Actomonas aquatica: one gene and its partner. The protein of the gene in region 1 binds, or shares a complex with, the protein of each later gene. Links are inferred from orthologs where the notes say so. Each region holds a gene or a part of one and is shown on either strand. Other genes may lie near its edges.

The links. Proteins that work in one complex are often made in the same cells at the same time.
Region 2: the proteins of hisH (region 1) and hisF are in contact, whole or in part, in a crystal structure (PDB 6RU0), measured with the Thermotoga maritima proteins. The link is inferred for Actomonas aquatica from one-to-one orthologs. Residues at the interface, in WP_004080484.1 of Thermotoga maritima: Asn15, Arg18, Arg22, Arg117, Leu118, Pro119, His120, Met121, Gly122, Trp123, Asn124, Asn134, Gly135, Tyr136, Tyr138, Val140, Tyr158, Glu180, Lys181, Ser182, Ser183, Lys184, Ile185; in WP_004080486.1 of Thermotoga maritima: Met1, Leu2, Ala3, Arg5, Ser40, Glu41, Asp45, Glu46, Ala70, Glu71, Ile73, Asp74, Ile75, Pro76, Phe77, Asp98, Lys99, Ser122, Gln123, Glu161, Thr195, Leu196, Asn247, Arg249, Glu251.

Annotation. Positions count from the first base shown.
Region 1 is NZ_CP139781.1:2,420,700-2,424,788, forward strand. What follows is about bases 629-3,571. They hold hisH (imidazole glycerol phosphate synthase subunit HisH), read right to left. Parts: upstream 2,441-3,571; coding sequence 1,817-2,440; downstream 629-1,816. Other genes in these bases: K1X11_RS09485 (citrate synthase), read right to left, coding at 629-1,681; hisB (imidazoleglycerol-phosphate dehydratase HisB), read right to left, coding at 2,542-3,138; hisC (histidinol-phosphate transaminase), read right to left, coding at 3,117-3,571. Also shown: K1X11_RS09480 (type II secretion system protein), read left to right, coding at 1-251; more of K1X11_RS09485, read right to left, coding at 392-628; more of hisC, read right to left, coding at 3,572-4,089. UniProt on the Escherichia coli protein: IGPS catalyzes the conversion of PRFAR and glutamine to IGP, AICAR and glutamate. The HisH subunit catalyzes the hydrolysis of glutamine to glutamate and ammonia as part of the synthesis of IGP and AICAR.
Region 2 is NZ_CP139781.1:454,819-458,317, reverse strand. Bases 1-2,927 are described here. They hold hisF (imidazole glycerol phosphate synthase subunit HisF), read left to right. Parts: upstream 1-1,046; coding sequence 1,047-1,808; downstream 1,809-2,927. Other genes in these bases: K1X11_RS01775 (NADPH-dependent assimilatory sulfite reductase hemoprotein subunit), read right to left, coding at 1,922-2,927; K1X11_RS01785 (hypothetical protein), read left to right, coding at 1-957. In the rest of the region: more of K1X11_RS01775, read right to left, coding at 2,928-3,499.

The DNA.
Region 1 (4,089 bases):
TGCTGCCTCCCGCGATGCTGAGCGGCAACAGCACCCTCGACGCGGATGCCTTTGCCGCCAAGACCCCCATCGGCGGGAATTACGATTGGGACTACAATGTGTTCGGCGTCGTCGCTGCAGTGTCGGTCGCGGATGCCACCATCACCACCGCTGAGCTCACCCGCTTCGATGCGAAGTTCGACGACGGCGATCTGACCACCGGCCAGTTCCGCGGCAACACCGGTCGCTACTCCTACGTGCTGCAGTTCTGAGGACTGCGGTTGCGGTCTCGCTCACGGCACAGGGCCGTCCGGCACCCTGCGACGGGCCCAGCAGTCCCGCCCTACCGGTAAAACAAAAACGCCCCGGATCACTCTGAGGCGTTTGGAACTTTAGCGATGCGGCGAGCGGCTTATTCGCCGAAGCCTGGCACGTCGCGCTTGGCCGGGCCCACGTAGATCTGACGCGGGCGGTTGATCTTGGCCTTCGGGTTGGAGGCCACCTCGTGCCACTGGGCGATCCAGCCCGGCATGCGGCCGATGGCGAACATGACGGTAAACATCTCGGCCGGAATCTTGAGGGCGTTCATGATGAGGCCGGAGTAGAAATCGACGTTCGGGTAGAGTTTGCGCGAGATGAAGTAATCGTCGCTGAGCGCGGCCTGCTCGAGGTTGCGGGCGATGTCCAAGAGCGGATCGTTGGTGATGCCGAGGCTCGCGAGGGCGGCGTCGAAACTACCTTTGATGATCTTGGCGCGCGGGTCGTAGTTCTTGTAGACGCGGTGACCAAAACCCATGAGGCGGGCTTTGCCGTTCTTGGCGTCTTCAAGGAACTTCGAGCCGTCGTCGCCCGCCTCGTGGATGGCGGTGAGCATCTGGATCACGGCCTGATTGGCACCACCGTGCAGCGGGCCCCAGAGGGCATTCACGCCGGCGGCGGCGGAGGCGAAAAGATTGGCGCCCGCGGAGGCGACCATGCGCACCGTCGAAGTGGAGCAGTTCTGCTCGTGCTCGGCGTGAAGCAGCAGGAAGAGATTGATGGCGCGAGCAACTTCCGGCGTGGCATTATACTCGTCGTAGGGCACCGAGAACATCAGGTGCAGGAAGTTCTCCGCGTAACCGAGGCTCTTCTTCGGGTAGTTGAGCGGGAGACCGCCACTGACGCGATAGGTGTGCGCAGCGATGGTGCGCACCTTCGAGAGCGCGATGGCCGCAGCTTCGTCGAAGTGTTCCAAGTCCCGCTGGTGATTGTTGGAAGCGATGTGCGGGTAGTAGGCGCCCAAGGCGTTGAGCGACGACGAGAGCACCGCCATCGGGTGGGCGTCGCGCGGGAAGTTCTGAATGAAACGCTCCATTCCGGCGCGCAGCGGCGCCTGCTCGGTCAACGCGGCCGAGAAACGGGCGCGTTCAGCAGTGGAAGGCAACTCGCCGTAGATGACGAGGTAGGCCACGTCGATGAAACGGCAATTTTCGGAAAGTTGTTCGATGGGGTAACCGCGGTAACGGAGGATGCCGGCCTCGCCGTCGATGTAAGTGATTTCACTTTGGCAAGAGCCCGTGTTGCCGAAGCCTTCATCGTAAGTGATGTAACCGGTCGTGGAGCGAAGCTTGCGGACATCGACCGCCTTCTCGTTCTCGGTGCCTTCGAGGACCGGGAGTTCGAGTTCTTGGTCGCCAATCTTTAGGGTAGCGGACTGTGCCATAAGGAGAGAAAGGGAATGGATATTAGAGGTATTGCAAAGCAAAGACCTACAGAAAGCGGAACCATTCCCACAACATTAGCGAGTGGGTCGCACAACTTTAGCCGAACGAATAGAGATCAGCGAAATTTCATTCGCTCAACCCGCCGCCACGCGCGCGAAGTTGCGGTAGATTTGCAATCCCTTCGCCTGACTTTTCTCCGGATGGAACTGCGTCGCGAAGCAACGTCCGCGCGCAATCGCCGCCGTGAACGGGCCCGCGTAATCGGCCTGTGCCAACACAAGCTGCGAGTCCGCCGGCACACAGTGATAGCTGTGCACAAAATAAAACGACTCCCCTTCCGTCGCGAGGTCGGCGGCCAACGGCGAATCGGCCTGCGTGAAGCGCACCGTATTCCAACCCATGTGCGGCACCTTAAACTCCGGCGGCAGGCGGAAGCGTTTCACTTCGCCGGGAAAGATGCCGAGCCCTTCAACACCGCCCTCTTCCGAACGTTCGAAGAGCGCCTGCATGCCGAGACACACACCAAGGAACGGACGATCCGCGGCAATCCACTCGCGCACCGAATCCGCCAGTCCCGTGGCGCGGAGCGAAGCCACACAATCGCGCAACGCACCGACGCCCGGCAGCACCAGACCGGTGGCCGAGATGGCTTCGAGTTCCGCCGGTGTGCGAATGACATGAGGCTGCGCACCAACCGCCTCCAAGGCTTTGGTGACGCTGCGCAGGTTGCAGATTCCGTTATCGACGACGGCGATCATCTCTTCGAGATGAAGTCGAAAGTCCCAAAGTCTAAAAGTCTAAAGGTCGGATTGGTGATTCCTGACTTTTAGACCTTCGGACATTTGGACCTTAAGACTCCTTATATAAGTCCCTTGGTTGAAGGCAGGCTGTCGGCGGCGCGCGGGTCGATCGATGTCGCGATGTCGAGCGCGCGGGCGAGGCCCTTGAAGATGGCTTCGGCGACGTGGTGCGGTTCCTCACCATAGAGGAGCGCGACGTGCAGGTTGGCGCCGAGGGCGTTGCTGAAGGCGCGGCAAAATTCCTTCACCAGGATGATGTTAAAATCGCGCACAAACATGGTCGGCGCATTGGCCTCGTAGACGAGGTGCGGACGGCCGCCGATATCGACCACCACGCGGGCGAGCGACTCGTCCATCGGCAGCAGGAAAAAGCCGTAACGTCGGATGCCCTTCTTGTCGCCGAGCGCCTGCTTCAGCGCGTCGCCGAGCACGAGCCCCACGTCTTCCACCGTGTGATGGTAATCCACATCGACGTCGCCGTCGCAACGGACGGTGAGGTCAAACAAACCATGCTTCGCGAAGAGCGTGAGCATGTGGTCGAAGAACGGCACGCCGGTGGCCACATCGGCCACGCCGGTGCCGTCGACCGCGAGCGTGAGCTCGATGTCGGTTTCGGCGGTTTTGCGCGAGACGGTTACGGTGCGTTGGTCAGCCATGCTTGGATTGCTTCGTCGACGGCGAGCATCTCGTCGTCGGTGCCGACGCTGATTCGCAGGAAGGATGCGGTCAAGGCGTGGCTGGGGAAGGCGCGCACGAGGATCTTGCGCGATTGGAAGAACTTAAAAAGGGACTCCGCGACGGCCGGTCCACTCTCACCCGCGGCGTTGCGTGGCTCCACGAAAAGGAAGTTGGTGGCGGACTGATAGATGAACCAATCGCGCTGCGCCCACTCCCCGGCCCAGTGGTCGCGGGTGCGTTTGATTTTGCCGATGATGGCGTCGTAGTAACTCGCATCGGAAAGCGCGGCGAGCGCGGCCACCTGCGAGAGGCGGTTGACGTTGTAGCTGTCGCGCACGCGATCGAGCAGGCCGATCGTCTCGGGATCCGCCAGCGCGTAACCGACGCGCATGCCGGCGAGGGCGTGGGCTTTGGAGAGCGTGCGCACGACGACCAGGTTGCGATACTCGGCGAGCAGCGGGACGGCGTTCTCTTCGGCAAACGGCGCGTAAGCTTCGTCCACCACGAGCACGCCCGGGAAGGTATTGAGCACGGCGCGGAGTTCGGCATTGGTGAAACCGACGCCGGTCGGCGCGTTCGGCGAGGTCAGGAAAAACGCGCGAGCCCCGGATTGCGCAATGCGATCAACCGGCAGGCGCATGGAGCGGTCGAACTCGATGACCTCGGTGCCACCGTCCTGGATCGCCACCAGCACCGGATAGAGCGAGTAACTCGGAAAGGTGAAACCGGTGCTCTGACGATCGTCACCAAAGACGCGCACGAGCAGATTGAGAATGTCGTCGGAGCCATTGCCCACGATGACTTGCTCCGGGGTCACGCCATGCACTTCCGCAATCTTTGCGCGGAGCGGCGCGCTGGTCGGACTCGGGTAGAGGCGCAGCCGCGCGCCGCCGTGAGTGAGCTCCTCTTGAATGGCCGCGACCACGCGC
Region 2 (3,499 bases), 2.0 Mb from region 1 along the record:
GAAGACCAGAAGCCGAAGTATTTCGACGTCCTGCGCCGCCTCTTCCTGTTCTTCTACCAGACCTACCTCGATCAGGAACACGGTTTCCTCGACGTCCGCGACGCCGAGCGCACCGCGTCCGCTGGCCACACCACCCGGTTGTCCAACTTCGACGCCGCCCGCTACCTCTGCCAGTGGTCCCGCCTCGCCAAGGCCGTGCAACTGCCGACTGGCCCGGCCAAGGTTGAACCGCCCCGCACCACCGGTCGCTTCGTCATCTTCGACAAGTCCAACCGCAAGGAGCAGGGTGTCTTCCTCTACCGCGATGCCGGCAGCGGCCTGCACTTCCAGATTCCGCTCATCGCCGCCGGCGGTGCCGCGACCTCGGACAGCCTGCCCTTCCCGCATTGCCCGGGCATCTTCGATTGGCCGAACAACGTTTACGCGCCGATCATGATCCCCGAGCTGACCTTCGGCGAAAAGGTGACCGTGCCGGCCTTCTACGGCCGCAACTGCGTCACCGGTCTGGGTCTGCGCCGCAGCTTCTTCTTCCGCTACGATCAGCCGGAACTCATCACCACCGAGCAGGAACTGCTCAAGGGTGTGGGTTCGGTCAAGGTGCAGTGGAACTTCGCTGGTCCGCAAATCAGCGCCGAGTTCGCCTACACCGTGAAGCAACAGGTTCAGTTGGACCGTTTCCGCCTCATGCTGGCGATCGCCGCCCCCCACTCCAAATACCATGTGGGTGGCTCGCTCGCGCTCGGTCCGGAAGGCCACCGTTGCACCGTCACCAAGGACGACTTCCAGGGCATCTGGCAGGAGACCGAAGTGGTCACCAACGACCCGACCTACCGCACCAACTACGGCAAGATCCACTACCTGCAGACCCTCGAGCGCGATCACCCGCTGATCATGCGTCCGGGCAACGTCTACCGCGTCGCGATCAGCTTCGAGCCCGACATCGCGGAAGTGGATTAAAGTAGCGAGCATCGAGTAGAGAGTAGCGAGTAGCCTATGCTGCCGCTCTACCTACTCGCTACTCACTACCATCTACTCGCTACTGCTTCATGCTCGCCCGTCGCATCATTCCCTGCCTCGACGTGACCAATGGTCGCGTCGTCAAAGGCGTGAAATTCCAAGAGCTGCGCGACGCCGGTGATCCCGTCGAATGCGCCAAGGCTTACGACGCCCAAGGAGCCGACGAATTGGTCTTCCTCGACATCACGGCCTCCAGCGATGGTCGGTCCATCATGCACGACGTTGTCGCCGCGACCGCCGAGCAGTGCTTTATGCCGCTCACCGTCGGTGGTGGCCTGCGCACCGTCGCAGACATCGAGGCCATGCTCAAATCAGGCGCCGACAAGGTGTCGCTCAACACCGCCGCGATCAAAGATCCTGAGCTTATCCGCGCCGCCTCCGAACGATTCGGCGCGCAGTGCATCGTGGTCGCCATCGACGCCAAACGGGAGCCCGACGGCAAATCCTGGCGTGTTTACACCCACGGCGGTCGCAATCCCACCGAGCTCGACGCCGTGGCTTGGGCCCAACGTGCGGTTGAATTGGGTGCCGGCGAGATTCTGCTCACCAGCATGGACTGCGACGGCATGAAAACCGGCTACGACGTCGCCCTCACCCGCGCCATCAGCGACGCCGTGAGTGTGCCCGTGATCGCCAGTGGCGGCGCCGGAGAACTCCCCCACTTTGCCGAGGCCCTCGACGCCGGCCGCGCCAGCGCCGTGCTTGCCGCCAGCCTCTTCCACTTCGGCGAACTCACCGTGCCGCAGGTCAAAGACTACCTCGCTGAGCACAACGTCCCCGTGCGCCGGTAAGTGGTTTCTTCTACAGGAGGCAACGGAGGGCAACAGAGCCGCTCTGCTTCTGTAAAAACAAAAGAGCCGGCTGCGTAGCCGGCTCCTCGTTATTGGACAGGGTATGACAGCACTCAGGCTTCGCCACCGACGGTGTGCACCGTGGCGTCGGCCGGCAAGATGACGCGGTCGCAGAAATCGCCGAACTCTTCACCCTCGGCGCGCTCCTTGGCATAGCGCTCGATGATGGGCGTGAGCAGTTCGATCGATTCGTCGATGGTGACGCGCGGCGCCAGCATGCGATTGAGGCGGGTGCCATTGTATTTCGCACCGATGTAGAGCGCGTAACGGCCCGGGCCCTTGCCCACAAAACCGATCTCGGCGAGATACGGTCGACCGCAGCCATTGGGGCAACCGGTCATGCGCAGGCTGATCGCGTTGCTGGCCAGTCCCGCTTTTTCAAAGACCGCTTCATACTTTTCCAACACCTCCGGCAGCACCCGCTCGCTCTCGGCGAGGGCGAGTCCGCAAGTCGGCAGCGCCACGCAGGACATGGCATTGAGACGCAGCAGCGAACGCTCGTTTTCCTTGTCGAGACCGTGCTTCGCCAGAATCGCTTCGATCGCGGCCTTTTGATCGGCGGAGACACCGGAAATGGTGAGGTTTTGCGTCGGCGTCAGACGGAAGTCCCCTTGGTGAATCTCGGCGATCTCACGCAGCGCCGTCTTCATCTTCCAGTCGTCGCGATCAATGATGCGTCCGCTCAGGATGTGCAGACCGTAGAACCAGGAACCATCGGCGCACTCGTGCCAGCCGTGCGGATCTTGAATCGTAGTGAAAGTGTAGTCGCGCACCGGACCAAAGGTGATGCCCGAGCGCTTCTCGACCTCGGCTTTGAACCAGTCGATGCCGCGATCCTCGATCGTGTATTTGAGGCGGGCGTGCTTGCGGTTGGTGCGGTCGCCGTAGTCGCGCTGGGTGGTCACGACGGCTTCACCGATGGCGTTGACCTGGTCCGGCGTGATGAAGCCCACCACGTCGGCCAGTCGCGGATGCGTGGCTTCGTTGCCGTGGCTCATGCCCAGACCGCCGCCCATGGTGACGTTGTAGCCCACCAGCTCACCGTTCTCGACGATGCCGATGAAACCGAGGTCCTGCGAAAACACATCGACGTCGTTCGACGGCGGGATCGCGAAACCGATCTTAAATTTACGCGGCAGGTAGGTCTTGCCGTAAATCGGCTCCTCCTCCGGCGCAGAGCCCGCCACTTTTTCCTCATCGAGCCAGATCTCGTGGTAGGCGCGGGTGGACGGCAGCAGGTGCTCCGAGATGCCCTTGGCGTGCTCATACATGGCACCGTGAGCGGCACTGCGCTCCGGATTGGGCGGAGCCATGACGTTGCGGTTCACGTCACCGCAGGCCGCGATGGAATCGAGCAAAGCCTTATGCATGCCTTGGACGAGCGGCTTCACGTTGCCCTTCAACAGGCCATGGAACTGGAAAGTCTGACGCGTGGTGAGACGCAGAGAGCCGTTGGCGCGCTCATCGGCGAGCTGATCGAGCACCAGCCACTGAGCCGGGGTGCAGCGACCGCCCGGCAGACGCACGCGCAACATGAAGGAGAACGCCTTCTCCAGCTTGGCCTGGCGACGCTCTTTGCGCAGGTCACGGTCGTCCTGCAGGTAGAGACCGTGGAATTTGGTGAGCTGCTG